2 linked regions of the Vallitalea guaymasensis genome follow. Each later gene encodes a partner of the first gene's protein in a complex. Links are inferred from orthologs where the notes say so. Each region holds a gene or a part of one and is shown on either strand. Other genes may lie near its edges. The genes, in order: pcrA and uvrB.

The links.
Region 2: the proteins of pcrA (region 1) and uvrB are in contact, whole or in part, in a crystal structure (PDB 7EGT), measured with the Thermus thermophilus proteins. The link is inferred for Vallitalea guaymasensis from one-to-one orthologs. Residues at the interface, in WP_096412145.1 of Thermus thermophilus: His654, Arg656, Phe657, Gln666, Asp668, Glu669, Lys680, Arg681, Leu682, Ser683, Lys685, Tyr686, Ala687; in WP_096411307.1 of Thermus thermophilus: Glu23, Leu25, Arg26, Asp27, Gly28, Glu29, Arg30, Phe31, Arg55, Glu326, Asp327, Phe328, Glu379, Ser382, Gln383, His398, Gly400, Arg401.

The regions. Positions count from the first base shown.
Region 1 is NZ_CP058561.1:943,368-947,976, reverse strand. Bases 195-3,126 are described here. They hold pcrA (DNA helicase PcrA), read left to right. Parts: upstream 195-516; coding sequence 517-2,736; downstream 2,737-3,126. Other genes in these bases: HYG85_RS04210 (hypothetical protein), read left to right, coding at 2,849-3,126; HYG85_RS04220 (DUF1836 domain-containing protein), read right to left, coding at 195-258. Outside these bases: more of HYG85_RS04220, read right to left, coding at 1-194; more of HYG85_RS04210, read left to right, coding at 3,127-3,175; 23S rRNA (uracil(1939)-C(5))-methyltransferase RlmD, read left to right, coding at 3,285-4,609. UniProt on the Escherichia coli protein: A helicase with DNA-dependent ATPase activity. Unwinds DNA duplexes with 3'-5' polarity. Translocates on single-stranded DNA with 3'-5' polarity. Initiates unwinding more efficiently from a nicked substrate than double-stranded DNA.
Region 2 is NZ_CP058561.1:3,524,479-3,541,965, forward strand. Bases 8,697-11,690 are described here. They hold uvrB (excinuclease ABC subunit UvrB), read left to right. Parts: upstream 8,697-9,196; coding sequence 9,197-11,185; downstream 11,186-11,690. Other genes in these bases: HYG85_RS15140 (ubiquitin-like protein), read right to left, coding at 8,697-8,734; uvrA (excinuclease ABC subunit UvrA), read left to right, coding at 11,262-11,690. Outside these bases: pyridoxal 5'-phosphate synthase lyase subunit PdxS, read right to left, coding at 1-401; HYG85_RS15115 (hypothetical protein), read left to right, coding at 1,035-1,442; HYG85_RS15120 (TolB-like translocation protein), read left to right, coding at 1,712-3,889; HYG85_RS15125 (ABC transporter ATP-binding protein), read left to right, coding at 3,901-4,773; HYG85_RS15130 (ABC transporter permease), read left to right, coding at 4,767-5,996; HYG85_RS15135 (hypothetical protein), read left to right, coding at 5,993-8,008; more of HYG85_RS15140, read right to left, coding at 8,414-8,696; more of uvrA, read left to right, coding at 11,691-14,093; HYG85_RS15155 (PHP domain-containing protein), read left to right, coding at 14,580-15,287; NADH-quinone oxidoreductase subunit NuoE, read left to right, coding at 15,754-16,233; HYG85_RS15165 ((2Fe-2S) ferredoxin domain-containing protein), read left to right, coding at 16,260-16,655; HYG85_RS15170 (NADH-ubiquinone oxidoreductase-F iron-sulfur binding region domain-containing protein), read left to right, coding at 16,678-17,487. UniProt on the Escherichia coli protein: The UvrABC repair system catalyzes the recognition and processing of DNA lesions. A damage recognition complex composed of 2 UvrA and 2 UvrB subunits scans DNA for abnormalities.

The sequences.
Region 1 (4,609 bases):
TATTAGCATAATCATATGATCAGGCGAATATTTTTTCTTTATTGGTGGTGGCAGTATATGGTTTTTACTATAGTTGTTAATCATTGTCTTAGTTAATATTTTATCTTCATCCCTACGTTTTAGGGAGCCTAGATTATCATCCATAAATGTAGTTACTTGATCCATATACAGGCTTATATTAGGTATGTCCTTTGAATAAACATGATCCATGTTCTCCAGTTGGTTTAATAATTTTTTCATATACGTTAAATAATTCATTAATTTATCACCTCATTATATGATGAGTAGCACTTAAAAAAGATAACTAATCAATAATAAAAATGTCTATATATTGTATTTTATGCATTATATTTATTATATAGTATATAAAACTACTTAGCAAGAAGTTTGTTAAATTAAGTGTATTATATTGAGACGCAAATACTTTCGAATAGTCCTATTTTGCTCTAGCGAATTTATGTTCGATATGATATTATATTATGTATATGAAAAACTTTACTATAGGTGGTAATAGATATGGATAAAAGATATGACTCTTTGAATAAGGAACAGAAAAAAGCAGTATTACATACAGAGGGCCCCTTGCTTATATTAGCTGGAGCAGGATCAGGAAAAACAAGAGTATTGACACATAGGATAGCTTATCTCATAGAAGAGAAGAAAGTAGCTCCTTGGAATATTCTTGCAATCACTTTTACCAACAAAGCAGCTAAAGAGATGAGAGAAAGAGTAGACAACCTTGTGGGCTCTGGAAGTGAGGATATATGGGTAAGTACGTTCCACTCCACATGTGTTAAGATACTAAGACGTCATATTGATAAAATAGGATATGACCGATATTTTACTATATATGATACTGATGACCAGAAAAAATTAATCCGTGACTGCATGAAACAGCTTAATGTTGACCCTAAGCAGTTCAAAGAAAATAGTATTCTAAGCAGTATAAGTTCTGCAAAAGATAAATTGCTTACTCCTAAAAAATTTGAAAAACAAGCTTATGAATACAGGGATCAAGTAGTATCAAAAGTATATACAATGTATCAGGATAGGCTTAAGAAGAACAATGCACTTGATTTTGATGACCTGTTAGTAAAGACGGTTGAAGTCTTCAGGCTTTGCCCAGATGTACTATCATATTATCAGGATAAGTTTAAATACATAATGGTGGATGAATATCAAGATACCAACCATGTGCAATATATTTTTGTAGGTCTACTGGCAAGCAGATACAAAAATCTATGTGTTGTTGGTGATGATGACCAGTCTATCTACAGATTCCGTGGTGCTGATATTAGTAACATACTTGATTTTGAAAAAGATTTTAGAAACGCTGAAGTCATAAAACTTGAGCAGAACTATCGTTCTTCAAAAAATATTCTAGAAGCTGCTAATCAAGTAATCAGTAATAACTATGGCAGAAAAAATAAGACCCTCTATACAGATAATGAATCAGGAGATTTGATTAATTATAGATGCCTTCAGAATGAACAAGCTGAAGCAGAGTTCATGGCTGGTGAGATAATAAAAGGCATTGAATCAGAAGGCAGAGATTTCAAGGATTACGCAATCCTATATAGAACCAATGCTCAATCACGTGTTATTGAGGAAAGATTCATACTTAACAATATACCTTATAAAATCGTGGGTGGTACATCTTTCTATCAAAGAAAAGAAATAAAAGATATCTTAGCATATCTTAAAACTATAAATAACAGTACAGATGATATAGCTGTAAAAAGAATAATAAATGTTCCAAGAAGAGGAATTGGTACAACAACAATTAATAAAGTAGAAAATTATGCATATAATAATGATGTGAATTTCTTCGACGCACTTTGTGAAGTGAGCCAGATACCAAATATGACACGTTCTTCTAAGAAAGTGGAAGCATTTACCCATTTTATCAGAACATTAAGAGTTGAGATGGCAACCATGAGTCTAGTTGATTTAACCAATGAAGTTATTGAGAGGACAGGTTATGTCAAAGAGCTTGAAGCGGAAGGTACTGATGAGGCACATGGAAGAATTGACAATATTGGAGAATTGATTTCCAAGTTAACTGAATATGAGAATAACGAAGAGGAACCAACCTTAAATGGTTTCTTGGAGGAAGTAGCCCTTATAGCTGATATAGATAACTATAATGAAGAGACAAATGTTGTTGTTCTTATGACTATGCATAGCGCTAAAGGCTTAGAATTCCCTTGCGTTTTCATTTCTGGTATGGAAGATGGTCTGTTCCCTAGCTATATGAGCATATCTTCAGGACAACAAGAGGATATTGAAGAAGAAAGAAGATTATGCTATGTAGGTATTACAAGAGCTAAACAGAAACTATATCTCTTAGGTGCTAATTCTAGAATGATTAGAGGTATGACTCAATATAATCAAGTATCAAGATTCATTAGAGAGATAAATAATGAGCTATTTGATCTAGAGTACACAAAACCAATACAGGACATGCCTAATGAGAAAACCAGTTTTAGAAAAAATGCTCATAGTTTCTTGAAGTCCAATCCATATGTGGTTAAAAAGAACGCAAATAAGATGCCAGCTCCTGGAGACTTTACCCTTAACTATGAAGTAGGGGATTTAGTCAAACATATGAAATTTGGTATAGGTGAGGTACTTGCTATACAACCAGGAGGAGCAGACTACGAAGTTACAGTTAATTTTCCAAGTGCTGGTGTAAAAAAACTCATGGCTAGACTAGCAAATCTTAAAAAAGCTTAAAATATTAAGAGTTTAATAAAATTTTAATGAAAATAAGAATAAAATTGGTTTAAAAATGCTAAGAATAATGGTATAATTATACAAAATATTCAAAAGAAGGGTTGGTGTAAGTATGATTGAGAAATTTAACAAAGAAGAGTTCCTTAATATGATGCAGGTAAACGACTTGCTAAAGAAGTTTAAAGGTAATGATAAGGAAGACAAGGAACATAAAAGCAAGACATGGGTTTGGGTGGCACTTGGTGTAGTTACAGTTGCCGCAGGAGCTTTTGCATTATACAAGTTGCTAGCCCCAAATGAATTCGAAGATTTTGAAGACGAAGAGGATTTCGAGGAATTTGAGGAATTCGAAGATGAAGATTTTGAAGATATGGATTATGAAGAAAGTGACAATTACAGCTCAGACGAAACAGTAGAAGAGTCACAATCTGAAGAATAGTAAGAATTACAGCGGAGAAAGTATTCTCCGCTATTTTTAAGCAATAAAGAGTTAACGGTATATTAAATACTGTAATTATTATTATAACGGTACTATTGAGGAGACTTATATGAAGAAGAAAGATATTATTGAAGGTATTGTTGAGAAAGTTGAATTTCCTAATAAGGGAATTATAAATATAGATTCAGAGAAAGTTATTGTCAAGAATGTAATACCAGGACAGAAAATAAAAGCTGTAGTAACTAAGAAAAGAAAAAATAAAATAGTTGCTAGAGCATTAGATATATTAGAAAAATCACCTATGGAAGGTGAAGCTCCATGTAAGGTATTTGGCAAATGCGGAGGCTGTTTATATCAGTCTTTACCATATGAAGAGCAATTGAAGTTGAAGGAATCACAGGTTCTAGAGTTATTAGATACATTAGGTACCCATTATGAATATGAAGGTATAACTAAGAGTCCTATGGAGTTTAATTACCGTAATAAGATGGAGTATAGCTTTGGTGATGAGTATAAGGATGGACCTCTTGCATTAGGTATGCATAGAAAAGCGTCATTGTATGATATTGTTACAGTTGATGATTGTAAGATAGTTAGTGATGATTTTAATGTGATACTTAAGACTACTCTTGATTATTTTTCTGAGAGAGATATACCTTATTATTATAAGAGAACACATGAAGGTTATCTTAGATATTTGGTAGTTAGGAAAGCTGTTAATACACAAGAGATTCTTGTTAATCTGGTTACTTCTTCTCAGATGGATTTTGACCTTAGTGAATGGGTTGGTGAGTTGAATAATTGTAATCTGGATGGGAAAATAGTATCTATAATGCATACTATAAATGATAATCTAGCAGATGCAGTTAAGGTGGACGAGATCAGAAAGCTGTATGGCAGGGATTATTTTGTTGAGAAACTCCTTGGATTAGAATTTCGTATTTCATCTTTTTCATTTTTTCAGACTAATTCTCTAGGTGCAGAGAAACTGTATTCTGTAGTAAGGGATTATGTTGGTGAGACTAGGGATAAGGTTATATTTGACCTCTATAGTGGCACGGGGACTATTACTCAGATGTTAGCGCCTGTTGCAAAGAAGGCTGTAGGGGTTGAGATTGTTGAGGAAGCTGTTGAGGCGGCTAAGGAGAATGCTAAGTTGAATGGGCTTGGTAATTGTAAGTTCATAGCTGGGGATGTGTTGAAGGTTATTGATGAGCTTACGGATAAACCGGATATTATTGTATTAGATCCACCAAGAGATGGTATTCATCCTAAGGCTCTTGATAAGATTATTGATTATGGCGTGGAGCAGATTGTTTATGTTAGTTGTAAACCAACTTCTTTGGTTAGGGATTTGGAAGTGTTTTTGAGTAGAGGTTATAAGGTTGAGAGAGTTAGGTGTGTGGATATGTTTCCGCATACTGTTCATGTGGA
Region 2 (17,487 bases), 2.6 Mb from region 1 along the record:
AAGGCTTCACCAAGGTTTCTTGCACCACAAACAAAAGGTACTTTGAATTTTTGTTTATCTATATGATAGAGATTATCTGCTGGTGTTAGAACTTCACTTTCATCAATATAATCTATTTCTAATGCTTCAAGGATTTGAGCCTCAACAAAATGACCTATTCTTACTTTAGCCATAACAGGTATGGATACTGCTTTTTGTATACCTTTAATCATTTTTGGGTCAGACATTCTAGCTATACCACCATCACGTCGTATATCTGCTGGTACTCTTTCTAAAGCCATAACGGCACAGGCTCCTGCTTTTTCAGCTATAACTGCCTGTTCTGGAGTAGTTACATCCATTATAACTCCACCTTTTAGCATTTGAGCAAGATTTTTATTTAATTCATATCTTTCATTCATATCATATATCCTCCAATTAATTTTTATTTGACATCACTAAATACAACTAGCTTTTTATACTAACCTGTTCTAAGTAGTATTTAAGTAGTTTAGTATTTGTTCCCGATTCTATTGAGTTATTCATAACATTGCAATGAATTATGTATAATAACAATATAGTATAATACTGTATGTTTTGAAAGGAACAGTTTTGTATTTTTTCAAGTGGTCAGTTTTCAATTTAATATGTAGCTGTTATTAATTTAAAGTAATTATTAATTTGAAAATAAATACAGTATTCAAAATTCGACAAACAATTCTTTTGTAGTGTGATATAATTTTAAAAAATACAAATTATATCAAATTATTATATCAATTAAGATAAAACTACAAATAATTAAGTGGAACAAGTAAATATAAGATATTGATTAAACATGTAATAAAGTAGCTGATATTTTAGAGAGTGACGACTTTCTAATAAATATATATATGAATATCAGAATGAACGTTCAAAGAATATAAGGGTGTGATTAATTTCAAGATTAGAATTTAAATTAATGTAACATTAGATGTCTTTTATGCCAACATAGAATTTACATGTTATTTATGGACTTAAACATAATAGAATAAATATAATCTTAGGAGGATACAAGTATGAAAAAAACAAAAAAATCTATATCAATTTTACTATCATTAGTAATTGTATTAACTATGAGTGTATGTGCATATGCAAATGAGACAGACAGTAGTTCAGTAAAAGCTCCAGGATATGGTACACTAAAAGGATATCTTGAATCAGCTGGTATTGGTGCAATGGGTTATCACGAAACTACTGTTACCTATAATAATGACAATGCTCAATTAGGAATAAAATCAGTAATTAAAGATATAAATGGTAATGACATCAGTGAAAATTCAACTTTAAGTGATAGAGGAGAAATTGAACATTATTGGCAATGGTATCCTTTATCAGAAGGTATGTATTCAATATATGCAACACATGAAGTGCGCAATGGATCTAAATATGGTGCAAAGGCGGTATATACATATACTAAAATTTAAAATTTATATATATTAATATAACATATAAATTTTTACAGTTATAGTAAAATGTGATGTTGAAAATACAAAGGGAGTTAACATTACCTACTCCTTTTGTATTATTTTATTACTATGAGTCAAATATTATTATAGGGTTTTTTAGTATATTAATTATAATTAAATATTAAAAATGTTATAAACATTTATATATAGTAAAAGCATAATTATTAATCATTTATTAAATTGATATATAAAGATTTTGTAATCTAAATATGAAAGAAGTGATAAAGATGAACAAGATATATACATTAATAATTTCAGTATTAATAATAATACTCTTAACAGGATGTAATAAGAATAATAGTAATAAACAAATTGCCGAAGTTGATAACTCCAATAGCTCTTCTAAAGTATCTGAAACAGATAATCCATTTGAAAATGAAAAGGATACTGTGGTTCTAGGGTCTATAGGTCATAGAGTTCCACATCCTAGATTAGATAAGGAGGGTGAACTACTACCATTAGAATATGATGGTGGTGAAATTAACCTTGAATATGAAGTAACAGCTGAAGGCGAAGCAAAAAATGTAGGATTTTTACTTTTTATAGATGGAGTACCTCAACCTTATAAAATTAATGACACTAATGGACCTTATGAGTATATGCATAATCTAAAATTAACTAAAGATAATGAGCCTGTCAACTATAATTTTATTTTTACACCTATCACGGGAAAAAAAGGTGATACTGTTAATTTAACAGTTACAAGTATTTATTTTCCAGAGTTTATACCAAATATGAAGGATACATCTAGTTATGGATTGTATCATTCTATTTTGCCTGTTGAAATACCTATGAAATTTAATAAGGATACAAATGAATTAGATAGTTCTCTCTATTCTCAAAGAAGCTATCTTTCAGATACACAGATATCGACATATCCAATAACTAATGAGTTTATTAAGAATGAGTTAAGTTCAATGTATAAGGTGATTACCGAAGAAGACCTTAAATCAGATATATTAACTAAAATTTATTACAATGGTAATCAAGTGATGAGTAATTTGAAAGTTGAAGAAAACGAAAAAATGCATGTAACATACAAGATTTGTGGTGTACCTGGAGCAAAATACAAAACTACATTTTATATTAATCATCATCCAATAGCTAATGATGAATTAATGTCATTTAATACAACTATAGAAAAAGGAAAGGTATGTGTTATTGATGCAGAAATTGATATTAACCAGTTAAATGATTTAAATACATTTTATGCTATTTCAGTGCCAACAAACTCTAAAGATTATTATAATGAAAATGTTTATTTGGAAAAGACTTCATCAATTTTATTATATAAGGATATAGTATCGCCTGATAATGAATCAAAGGATAATAAAGATTATACTCCAAGTAGCTTTGATTTAACAGGAATAATTGATATATCAAAGATAGAAGGAAAGATTAAGAATATAAGTTATGGAAATAACGGAAATATTTTAGTTTCATCAGATAAAATATATTCATATAATTTACAAAATAGAAGTATTATTTCTGAAACCCAAAATAGCTTTTTATGTGAGAATCTAAAAAAAATTGATAATGGATACGTTGCCATTGGAATTCTGAAAGATGATGGTAACAATGGAAATGGAGATTTTTTGACAGATAATACTAATCATAGATGTATATTCTATGATGAGAATTTAAAACAAACAAAAGTGATTAATATTAGTGAGGTAACTGGTGATAATAGATGGATTTCCACTGAAAATATTGCAATATCAAATGATGGTAAAAAATTAGCTTATTCAACAAATAAAGGTTTATTTCTATATGATATAAATGAAAAAAATAAAACTACATTAATCGATTTTACTGCTGAAAATAATGCTGAACGATTAGGTATTGTAGGTATGAGAAGAATTTCATTTGCTGATAATGGGAGTAAAATTGCATTTACTGCAGAGAGTTTTGACATTCCTCCTATAGAGGGTAAAGTTTCTTTTACCACCTATGGAGTACTAAATATAGATGGTACAGGACTTATTAACAAAAGAAAACCAGAATATAATACATCCAGTTCAGTAATATATGATTCATTTATAGTCTTGATGGAAGATTCAAGAACTCCGACAGGTAGACTAATGACAATGAATTTATCAACTGAAAAAGAAAGAATATATAAACTTTCTTCACAAAAGGAAAGTAGTAGTATTCATTGTTCTGAATTAGGTAGATATTTTGCAACGTCTATTATTGATACGAGTAATAAGAGATTAGTTGTAAGAATTTATAATATGGAGAGTGGTAAACTAATAAAAGAAGAGATTATAGAAGATGAGAATTCTATATATTTTAACAGAGAACCCCTAATTCGTATTATAGATGATTCAAAGATTTGCATTGTTATGCTTGGAAATTCTCAACGAGATAGTATCGAAACAAAAATTAGTGCATTTAATTTTTAGGAGGCTTCATGATGAAAATAATGTTTGATAATATCTCAAAAAAATATAAAAAAAAGTATGTATTAGATAATTTTAGTGCAGAATTAAATCAAGGTATTTATGGAATTCTAGGAGCAAATGGAGCAGGTAAAACTACACTTTTAAACATATTTGTAGGTATTTTAAAAAGTGATACAGGTAATATTTTTATTGATGAAATAAATATTAAAAAACTTGGTTCTGAATTCTTGTCGTATATAGGATATCTTCCGCAGTATCCTATGTTTTATAAAAATTTTGAGGTATTGGATTTTCTTAAATATATGTGTGCAATAAAAAATATTCCCAAAAATGAAGGTATCAAGAGAGCTAAAGAACTATTAGAGATTGTCAATTTAAGAGATGTATATTATAAGAAAATAGGAGCTTTATCAGGCGGTATGCGACAACGAGTAGGAATCGTACAAGCAATGTTGGGAGATCCTAAAATTTTAATTTTAGATGAACCTACAGCAGGGCTTGATCCTAGAGAAAGAATTAGATTTAGGAATCTGATTTCAAAGTTTTCGGAGAATCGTATTGTATTGCTTGCTACTCATATAGTATCTGATGTAGAATTTATAGCTAATCAGGTAATAATTTTAAAAGAGGGGCATCTTATAAAACAGGATACTCCTACTGTTCTTATTGATGAGATTGAAGGTAAAGTATGGACGGTTACAACAACAAATAGTAAAATTGATGACAGATATGAAAAATATAAAATAAGTAATATATTAAGAGATAACAACGATATTTTATTACGAATAATTTCTAATGAAAAGCCAGATGTAAAAGCTAAAAATGTAAAACCAAATTTAGAGGACGTATTTCTATATTATTGTGGGGAGGATAATGTATGTTAAAACTAATCCATTATGAATATAGAAAACTTTTTTTCAGAAGATCCATTTTAATTACGATTATAATTTTTAGTATTATTGATATTTTTAAAATTAATAATGTTTATCAGCAGAATTCTCTACTAGCGGATAAAAGCACTGAGACATCTACAAAATGGGAGAATATATATTGGGAACTTTATAATGAATTTAGTGGTGTTATAACAGAAGATAAGATTGATAAATTATTAAAAATTTATAGACCATTAGAAAATGAAATAGCTGATATAACTGCGAGTACGAGAATAGATAATCCAAATACTTATACAGGAAATGTATATAGCGATTATTATTTATTGAAATGGCTTTATGTACAACCAATGGAATATGCATATATGTACAAAAGTAGGGCTAATAATATTGTTAATAATGCAAGAAATAATATGAAGTTTTTCAAGAAACTGGGTAATGAATACGAATATAAAAAAAATGTTATTACTGCTAATTTATTCGCAAAAAGAGTAATTTCAAATTTTGCATACTTAGAAATGTATCAAAGCTATTTACACTATGATTTTTCAATATTACTAATTTTATTTTTGTGTTTATATGGTATAGTAAATGTTTTTGTAAATGAGAAAGAATCCCAAATGAATATTTTGCTATCAACTAGTATTTATGGTGGAAAAAGAACTACAACTGCTAAAATTATAGCTACTTCTACTTTTATAGTAGGTATAACTTTATGGTTTTTAATACTAGATTTTATTTGTTTTTCCATCGCTTTTAACTCTTTTGTTACAATAAACTTACCTATCTACACAATACAAAATTTTTTAGCTTCTTCTATCAATATAACTATAGGACAATACATAGTAATATCAGGGATATTTAAAATGATTGGGATGCTTGTAATAGGTATGATGTTTCTATTTATTTCAGAGTTTTTTAATAATGCGTTAGTACCTTTTATTATAAATTTGAGTATAATTCTTGTTATTATTTTTTTATGTGAAAAATATAGAGGATCAGGTTATATAATTAATAAAGTAATAAATCCCTTTATACTTCTTATTAATAGAGAGTTATTTGGGAAAATAGAATTTGTAAATATCTTTGGTGTACCTATGTTAAGTTATATTGTTGCAATAGTATTTGCTGGGTGTCTCCTTATTATAAGTATTATTTTAATATACAAAGTTTCAAAAAAAAATGTTGTTAACATTAAAAAAGGGGGGATATCATGAGAATAATTTTTTATGAAGCAAAAAAAATGTTGATATATCAAAAGGGCTTATTTTTTATTGGGTTATTCTTTTTGATTAACATAGCTTATTTAGTTATTGCTGATAAGCCTTATAATACAGAAATGGAATTATTTAAGAATGAATATACTTACTATATGGATAAGATTGATGGTAAATGCACTCCTAAAAAAATTGATTTCATAGAAAATGAAGCTAAAAAAATAATGAACGCTAATATATCATCAGATAAATTATATAATGACTATTATGATGGAAGTATCACTGAAAATGTTTTTAATGAACAATGTGTAAACTTTGAAACCATTTTAGAGAATGAAAAGGGATTTGATGAAATTTATAATCAATATATCTATGTTAGAGAAAATCAAAATAATAGATTTTTTTTATATACAAATGGTTGGAATGCATTACTTACAGATGATAATCTAGACTTATTTTTAACCATTTTAATTTTAATTTTAGTTACTCCTGTATTTTGTTATGAGTATGACAACAAAATGGATACTTTAGTATTGACATCAATAAAGGGCAAAAAAAATTATTCGGTGCATAAAACAATATTTGTTTTTTGTATTGTTGCTTTTTTATGTATTACAACCTTTATACTGAAATTTGTTTTTGTTAATCAGAAGTATAGTCTTGTGAATGGTAATTATCCTCTTCAAAGCCTTTCGTATTTTGGTACAGGGACAAAAAGTATATCCCTTATACAAACTTTTTTTGCTGTAAGCGGATTAAAGTTATTTGGTTTTCTCTTTTTTGCAATACTTATTATGTTTGTATCTGTGATTGTAAAAAAATATTCATTAGCAGTATTTATATGTGCTGCTTTTATATTAATCCCCTATTTTGGTTTTGATTTGGGACTAATATATTCTTTTCCTTTACCACTTTCTTTTATGTTAGGAGTACGTTTTTTTAAAGGGTATGAGTATCAAATAGATTTTTTTACACAAGAAAAAGTTGCTATTTTTAAAGAAATAAGTAATACGACATTATTAATTTTTTTAGTTAGTGCAATTTGTTTGTGTATTATTATGTTAAAAGTAATAAACAAAAATAACAAAAATATTTGGAACAAAATACATATAAAAAAAATAAAACAAGTAACAGTAATACTAATATCTTGTATTTTAATATTGAACTTAAGTGGTTGCTCAAAGACAAACATTAATGAATCGTGTGTATTTAATACAAATACAAGAAGATCTTATGAAAGTGAAAAATATCGGTACTATGTAGATGAATCAGATTTGGAAAATATAAGACTTGTGTTTGAAGATAAAGCAACAGGTGAGAAAAATGACCTGGTCAGAAATCCTATAAAGGAACTTATTAAAGAAGAAATGATGATTTTTGGAAAAGACTCTTTTGTTTATTATATAAAATACAATATTGATAAATCTAAGAATCCACATCTTGGTGGTGTAACTAGTAAAATAACAGTTGTAGAACTTGATACTAAAACATTTAATGAGAAAATAATTTTTGAGAAGAATAATTTTTTTATACGTAATGATAGTTTTATTGGATTAGGTGATTCGCAAAATAAACAGTGGCAATTCTTAAAAGGGGTGTCAGCATTTTTTCTTGATAGAGAATATTTGTATTTTGTAATGAGTAATACCGTGAAACGAGTAAATAGAAAAACGGAAAAGATAAGTAGTATAGATATCCCTACTAATAAAAATATAGCTTATGACGGAAGATTTATTTATTATATAGGTGATAAACTAATATTATCAAAATACGATACGGTTACAGAAACACATGTAAAAATGTCAGATATAGTTACAACATATTTTTTATTAACAGATACAAAGATTTTGTTTATTAATCGTTTGGATAATAGTAATATCTATTCTGCTGATTTGCATGGAAATATTATTGGGGAAATATCTGGTGAACCAGCACTTTGGTTTTCTTGTGATGAGGACTATATTACTTATAAAAATAAAATAGATTTAAAAGAATATCATGTTAAATATTAGTTCAGGCAGAAAAAAATATCTTCATATGCAAGAGTTATTGTCGTTTTCAACTTTGGAACGGGTCAATAACTTTTTTATTTATATTTTATCAAGTAGTCAGTTAATTATTTGGATAAAAATGAAAAATGTATTGGTATAAATTAAATCATGGCGTATACTTAATAAACCAAAAGTATAGATAGAATGTTATGAACTTGAAGGAACTAGTCAATACATGTATCATATAAGTATGGAATATAACTTCATTTTGTTTGCCCTTAACAATGATTTAATATATCTCCAGTTTAAGATATAAAAAGACCTTCATCTATTAGTTTAAAATCTAATGGATTGAGGTCTTTAGAAAATTTAACAAGGTAACTCAATTTTATTGATTTAAGTTCGTTACTTAAACTGTTTAATATGTCATAAACGACTATAGTACCTTATAACTAAACTCAATTTAGAGTATTTTTGGATATTATAGTCAGATAAACATCGCCCATCTTCTAAATATTTTCCTGCATAATAAAGTTTTTGGTAATCTTTAGAGATCCCTTCTCTACATTGAATCATATATTTTACATACTCAATTGTAAAAGTTGGATCATATGGTAATACAATATACTTGCCTGATAAAGTCAATACATAAAACTCAGGGTCAGTTAGTTGTGCTTGAGATGATACATTCGATAAATTTAATAAGAGTAAAAATGCCATTGTTAATGTAATAATACGTTTTTTCATTTGATTTCATCCTTTCATTTTCATATATATATTGTATTTATGAGTAAATACAATATATTGGGAATTGAATATCATTAATAATAAAAATATAACATAATATTTAAAAGTTGTAAATAAATATGAAAAGATAATTTATAATAATACTATAATCTCATCTAAAACTATATTTTATAATTTAATTGAAGCTTTTTGACTGGTCCAATCTAATAATATAATGAGCTAATAAAATATTGGATAAATTTTGCACAAACATATGTTTGCTTTTTTTTGCTAATATGATATAATGGTTAAGACTAAAATAATGATTGTTTATATACATATATATTATGTTTTTGATAATTAGTATAAGATGGTAATTATTTTTATTTAACTTATGATATTAGCTTAATAAGATTGAATTAATTATCTATAAATACTAGGATAATTGATTTGATGTGCAAATACTGAGATAGAGGTGATAATATGTCAAAATTTGAAATTCATTCAGAGTTTAATCCTACAGGAGATCAACCTCAAGCTATTAAAAAATTGGCTAAGGGATTTCAAGATGGTAATAAATTCGAGACTTTACTAGGAGTCACAGGTTCAGGGAAAACATTTACTATGGCGCATATTATAAAAGAATTAAAAAAGCCAACTTTGATTATGGCGCATAATAAAACATTAGCCGCCCAACTGTATAGTGAATTCAAAGAGTTTTTTCCAAATAATGCTGTTGAATACTTTGTAAGTTATTATGATTATTATCAGCCAGAAGCATATGTCCCTCATACAGATACTTTTATAGAAAAAGACTCATCAATCAATGAAGAAATAGATAAACTAAGACACTCCGCTACAGCATCCTTAGCAGAAAGAGACGATGTTATTATTGTAGCCAGTGTATCATGTATATATGGACTTGGTAGTCCAATAGATTACAAAAATATGGTACTTTCCTTAAGACCTGGTATGACAAAAGACAGAGATGAAATATTGAGGAAACTAGTGGATATTCAATATATGAGAAATGATATGAACTTTGTCAGAGGTACTTTTAGAGTTAGAGGCGATGTCATTGAAGTATTTCCTGCCGCTTCTTCTGACAGAGCAGTGAGAATTGAATTATTTGGAGATGAAATAGATAGGATAACAGAAATCAACGTGATTACTGGTGAAATACTAGGTTATATGGAACATATAGCCATATTTCCTGCGTCTCATTATGTAATTGAAACAGACAAAATAGAAAGAGCTATAAACTCTATAGAAAAAGAAAAAACAGAAGTGGTTAAGTCATTTAGAGAAAATGACAAGTTATTAGAAGCCCAAAGAATTGCACAAAGAACTAATTATGATGTGGAAATGATCAGAGAAACAGGATTCTGTTCAGGTATAGAAAACTACTCAAGGCATTTGACTGGTTTACCACCAGGGGCTCCTCCACACACTCTTTTTGATTATTTTCCTGATGACTTTTTACTTATTATAGATGAATCTCATATGACGGTTCCTCAAGTAAGAGGTATGTATGCAGGTGACCAGTCCAGAAAATCAACTTTGGTAGAGTATGGATTTAGATTACCTTCAGCTAAAGATAATAGACCTCTCAATTTTCAAGAATTTGAAAGTAAGTTAAATCAAGTATTGTTTGTTTCAGCAACACCAGGACCATATGAATATGACCATAAGCAATTAATGGCAGAACAGATAATTAGACCTACAGGTTTGTTAGACCCTAAGATAGAAGTTAAACCAGTAAGAGGTCAAATAGATGACTTAATATCCAATGTTAATAGAGAGATTGAAAATAAAAACAAGGTATTGATTACAACTTTGACAAAAAGAATGGCTGAGGACTTAACTGATTATATGAAAGAATCAGGTATACGTGTTAGGTATTTACATTCAGATATTGATACCCTTGAAAGAATAGAGATAGTACGTGATCTTAGAATGGATGTTTTTGATGTTCTTATTGGTATTAACCTGCTTAGAGAAGGATTAGATATACCAGAAATTACTTTAGTAGCTATACTTGATGCAGATAAAGAAGGTTTTTTACGTTCTGAAACTGCATTGATTCAGACAGTAGGACGTGCTGCAAGAAATGTTGAAGGTAAAGTTATTATGTATGCAGATATTATTACTGATAGTATGAATAGAGCTATTAGTGAAACTAATAGAAGAAGAAGTATTCAAAAACAGTACAATAAAGAACATAATATAATACCTGAGACCATTAATAAACCAGTAAGAGATATTATTCGTATAACTCAGGTTGCAGAATCTGAAGCAACTTATGAATTAACAAAAGATCCTGAATCCATGAGTAAAGAAGAATTAGAAGTTAAAATCCTAAAATGTTCGAAAGATATGAAACAGGCTGCTATGGATCTGCAATTTGAAAGAGCTGCACAGCTAAGAGATGAATTATACGAATTAAAAAAACAATTAAATACACTGAATTAAACTTTGCTTATATTTAATTCAATCACTATATATTACAATAAAAAACTGTATCATCATAAATTATAAGAGGTGGCGTATGGGAAAAGATGTAATCACCATAAAAGGTGCAAGAGAACATAATCTAAAGAACGTAGACTTAACTATTCCAAGAGATAAATTCGTTGTATTTACTGGACTTAGTGGTTCAGGGAAATCTTCTTTAGCATTTGATACAATATATGCTGAGGGGCAAAGAAGATATGTAGAATCATTATCTGCCTATGCAAGACAGTTTTTGGGTCAAATGGAAAAACCGGATGTTGATAATATAGAAGGTCTATCACCAGCTATATCAATAGATCAAAAGACTACAAGCAGAAATCCAAGATCTACAGTAGGAACAGTTACAGAAATATATGATTACTTAAGATTACTTTATGCAAGAGTAGGAATACCTCATTGTCCAAAGTGTGGAAAAGTTATCAATAGACAGACAGTTGACCAAATGGTAGATGTAATAATGAAATTACCAGAAAGAACTAAGATAATGATAATGGCTCCAGTAGTCAGAGGTAGAAAAGGTCAACATATCAAACTTTTGGATCAGGCTAAGAAGAGTGGATATGTAAGAGCTAAGATAGATGGTAACATGTATGAATTAACAGAAGAAATATTATTAGAAAAAAATAAAAAGCATACTATAGAAATAGTAATAGACAGATTGATAGTAAGAGAAGGGATAGAAAAAAGATTGACTGACTCTATTGAAACAGTTATGAAATTGACTGGTGGATTATTAGTTATAGATGTAATTGATGGACAACCAATGTCATTCAGCCAAAACTTTTCATGTCCTGACTGTAATATAAGTATAGATGAAATTGAACCAAGACTATTTTCATTCAACAATCCTTTTGGTGCTTGTCCAGAATGTCATGGTTTAGGTTTCAAAATGAAGTTTGACCCTGAATTAATAATTCCTAACCAAAAGCTAAGTATAGTAGATGGAGCTATTGTTGCCCCTGGTTGGGCTTCGGCTTCTAATGAAGAAAGTTATGTAAGAAGAATGTTTGAAGCATTAGGTAAAAAATATAAGTTTAAGATTACTACACCATATGAAAAATATTCTGATGAAGTAAAAGATATTATCATGTATGGTACCAAAGGCGAGAAATTCATAGTCAAGTACAAATCAGATAAAGGTATGGGACAATATGAAACTGTATTTGAAGGATTGGTTCAAAGTCTCCATCGAAGATACAAGGAGACTACATCTGATTATATGAAGCAAGAATATGAGTCTTTTATGACCAATACCCCATGTAATGCTTGTAATGGTGCAAGATTGAATCCTATAGCTCTAGCAGTTACACTTGGAGGTAAAAATATATCACAGGTCACAGAGATGTCAATAAGAGATATCAAAGATTTCTTTGACAATATTCAATTAACTGACAGGCAGCTTATAATTGGGGAACAAATCCTAAAAGAAGTTAATGCTAGAATAGGATTCCTAGTGAATGTAGGTCTTGATTATCTATCATTATCTCGTTCAGCTGGTACATTATCAGGTGGGGAAGCTCAGAGAATCAGATTAGCTACACAGATAGGATCAGGATTAGTAGGTGTGGTATATATTTTGGATGAGCCCAGCATAGGATTACATCAGAGGGATAATGAAAAATTACTGCATACATTGAAAAGACTAAAAAAATTAGGAAATACATTGATTGTAGTGGAACATGACGAAGAAACCATGTTTGAAGCAGATTATATAGTAGATATTGGTCCAAGAGCAGGAGAGCATGGTGGTGAAATTGTTGCTGAAGGTACAGCAGAAGAAATCATGAAAATTGAGGACTCAATAACTGGTGCATATCTAAGTGGAAGAAAAAAAGTGGAAGTTCCACAAGTCAGAAGAGCTACCAACGGAAAATGGATTAATATAAAAGGTGCTTCCCAGAATAACTTAAAGAATATCAATATAGATATTCCTCTTGGGATTTTTACTTGTGTTACAGGAGTTTCAGGCTCTGGTAAAAGTTCTTTCGTAAATGAAATACTATATAAAAGATTGGCTAGAGACTTGAACAGAGCAAAGATGAAACCTGGTAAACATAAGAATATGTTAGGATTAGAACATCTAGATAAGGTAATAGCTATAGATCAATCACCTATTGGTAGAACGCCTAGGTCTAACCCTGCTACTTATACAGGAGTTTTTGACCATATTAGAGATATATTTGCAAGTACAGCTGAAGCTAAAATGAGAGGATATCAAAAAGGAAGATTCAGTTTCAATGTAAAAGGTGGTCGTTGTGAAGCCTGTAAAGGTGATGGTATAATCAAGATAGAGATGCATTTTTTACCAGACGTTTATGTACCATGTGAAGTGTGTCATGGTAAAAGATATAACAGGGAAACATTAGAAGTTAAATATAAAGGTAAAAACATATCAGAAGTCTTGAATATGACAGTTGAAGAAGCTCTTACCTTCTTTGAAAATATACCTAGGATCAAGAAAAAGCTTCAAACACTTTATGATGTTGGATTATCATATATTAGATTAGGACAACCATCAACAACATTGTCAGGAGGAGAAGCTCAAAGGGTTAAACTGGCTACTGAATTAAGTAAAAGAAGCACAGGTAAAACCATGTATATACTTGATGAACCAACAACTGGTCTCCATTTTGAAGATGTTAATAAATTGATTACAATATTACAACGTTTAGTTGATGGAGGAAATTCAGTTCTTGTAATTGAGCATAACCTGGATGTTATCAAAACTGCAGATTATATTATAGATTTAGGACCAGAAGGTGGCGACAAAGGTGGTTTGGTTATAGCAAAAGGAACACCTGAAAAAGTAGTAAAATGTAAAAAGTCCTATACTGGTCAATTCCTGAAGAAAGTTTTAAGTAAATAATTTAATACAACCGTTAATAATATGTATCATAATCAATATATTATTAGCGGTTTTTATTTTGCGTAAATAAGTAAAATTATTAAAATTAAATAATTTAGTATAATCGGTTATTTAATTAAAGAAAACTGATTACTAGACCTAAATTAATAAAATTAATTTTGCTGAATCATATATGATATTAATTTTAAAAATAATTATTTCACAATATTTAATATAAAAAAGTTAAAAAATAATATTCTTAAGGAAAAAAACAATATGGAACAAGTAAAAAGAACTAATTTTAGATGGAAGTAATTTACTTAATATATTGTGTTTTTTTGTTGAAAAACTCTATTTTCATGGTATAATAAAAAGTGTTATATAAAACAATAGTAGAATATAGTTTCTTTACATTTATTTCTATTTTTGTTATAATAACAGGGATGTGTGTTTGTCGAAATTGATAAAATATTAACAAAAAATATAGACTATATTTGGAGCGGATTTATGAAATTATACTATGATTTTCATATTCATACAGCTCTTTCGCCTTGCGGAGAAGATAGCATGACACCTAATAACATTGTGAACATGTCTTTGATTAATGAATTAGATGCCATAGCTATAACTGACCATAATTCTGCAGAAAATGTCGAAGCAGTAATTAAAGTAGCTAAGGGGAAAGATATTATTGTTGTTCCAGGAATTGAGATAGAAACAAAAGAAGAAATACATGTGGTAGGATTGTTCCCTGACATTGAGAGTGTATACAATGTTCAAAGCAAACTATATAGTAAATTACCTTATATCAAGAATAAATCTACTGTTTTTGGACATCAATATGTTTTGGATGAGAATGATGACATTATAAAAGAACTGGACAAACTTCTACTAACATCTGTGGCAATGTCATTAAACGAAGTTATAGATTTGATACATGACAACAATGGAATAGCAATACCTGCTCACATTGATAGACCAAGTTATAGTATATTAGCTAATATAGGATTTATACCAGACGATTTGAATACTTCTATACTCGAGATTTCTAGATTTTCTAACTTAGATACTTATAGACAAAAATACAAAGACTATCATATAATACAATCTTCAGATGCTCATGAATTAGGGTATATTGGAATTAAAAAAAATTCATTAGAAGTTAATGAAAAAAATATAGAATCAATATTTAACGCACTCAAACAATATGAATAGATAAGAAAATAATTTGAACTAATTTTATAAAGTGAATTGTTAACAATAATTAATATTATTAAGGGAAAGTCGTAGTACTTATAAATATTCATTAATGGTTGTAATAATAACAATTCCAGTTCAATTTATATATATACTAATGTGTTGGATTGATGTATTTTCTAATGTTATTAATTAAACACATTATTGCATATTTAAACATGAGAATTTTAATAGACTTTCCTTTTTAAGTTTAATAAGCATTATACTTTATTAAATAAGGTTAAATATCCCTACCATTTTGTTATCTTAATTGAAGAATACTTGAATACTTGTAAAACTTGTAGAAAAAACATGATATTTATGATTTAACCCCATAAAATGGTAATAATGCAGCTTTTCGTGTTAAATATATAACTTTGGTTTATAATTAATAAATTAATATAATTTGTTAATCATTTACATTATATAATAAGGAGGTAAGCAAATGGCAGCTAATTCAGCATTAACAGATGAAAAGTTCCAAGAATTGGAGCAGTATATTGATGCAATGCCAACTACAAAAGGAGAACTAATACGTGTTTTACATAAAGCACAAGATATTTTTGGATATTTACCAGAAGAAGTTCAAAAATTTGTAGGAAAAAAATTAAAAATATCAACAGCAAAAGTATTTGGAGTAGTTACATTCTATTCTTATTTCACAATGATTCCAAAAGGTGAATTTAACATTTCAATATGTATGGGTACAGCTTGTTATGTTAGAGGTGCTGAAGATGTTTTGAACGAACTAAAAAAAGAATTAGATATTGAAGTTGGTGAAACAACACCAGATGGTAAATTTTCACTACAATCACTCCGTTGTGTAGGGGCTTGTGGACTTGCTCCAGTTGTTATGGTTGAAGATAAAGTCTATGGTCGTGTAACACCAGATATGGTCAAAGATATTCTTGCAGAATACAAATAATTGTATTTTAAAAAGGAGGAAAAAAAATGGCAAAGATTAAATCTTTTGATGAACTTAAAAAAATCAAGGAAAAAGTTCAATCAAATGTAGAATTAAGAGAAAAAGGCGAAAACATTGATAATTTAATACAAATAAAAGTTGCTATGGCTACATGTGGTATTGCATCTGGTGCTAGAGAAGTAATGAATTTCCTAATTGATGAATTAGCAAAAGAAGGCATTAACAACGTAGTTGTAACACAAACTGGTTGTATGGGATATTGTTATGCAGAACCAACAATTGAATTAACTATGCCAAATAGTGAACCAGTTGTATATGGTGATGTAACAATAGAAAGAGCAAAAGAGGTTATTGAAAAACATATTAAAAATGGCGAGTTAATTGATGGAATAATCCCTGTAACTCATAAAACTATTGAATAAAAAAAGTTAGGAGGCTTAAAAGATGTCTAACTATAAAATGCATATATTGGTTTGCGGAGGTACAGGATGTATATCTGCAAAATCCGAGGAAATAGTTGATAATCTAAAGGAACAACTAAAAATCAACAACATGGACAGCGAGGTTAAAGTACTAAAAACTGGTTGTTTTGGTTTCTGTGAAAAAGGTCCAGTTGTAAAAATATTGCCAGATAATACATTCTATGTTCAAGTACAACCAGAAGATGCTGAAGAGATCGTAAAAGAGCATATTGTAAAAGGTAGAAAAGTAGGAAGATTATTATTTGAAGATCCTGAAACACAAGCAAAAGTTAGTGATTCTAAGAATATGGATTTCTATAAAAAACAAATGCGTATTGCACTTAGAAACTGTGGATTTATAGATCCAAGTAATATTGATGAATATATTGCACGTGATGGATATCACGCTTTAGGTAAAGTATTAACTGAAATGACTCCTAGCGATGTAATCAATGTTGTTAAAGAGTCAGGACTTAGAGGCCGTGGAGGCGGAGGATTCCCTACAGGCTTAAAATGGGAATTTGCTAGTAAATATGAAGCAGATCAAAAATATGTAGTATGTAATGCTGACGAGGGGGACCCAGGTGCATTCATGGACCGTTCTATCTTAGAAGGAGACCCACACAGTATTGTTGAGGCTATGTCTATTTGTGGTTACTCAATTGGAGCGACTAAAGGTAAAGTTTATATTCGTGCAGAATATCCACTTGCAATTAAGAGATTACAAAAAGCTATTGATGATGCTAGAGAAGCAGGATTATTAGGTACTGATATAATGGGTACTGGATTTGAA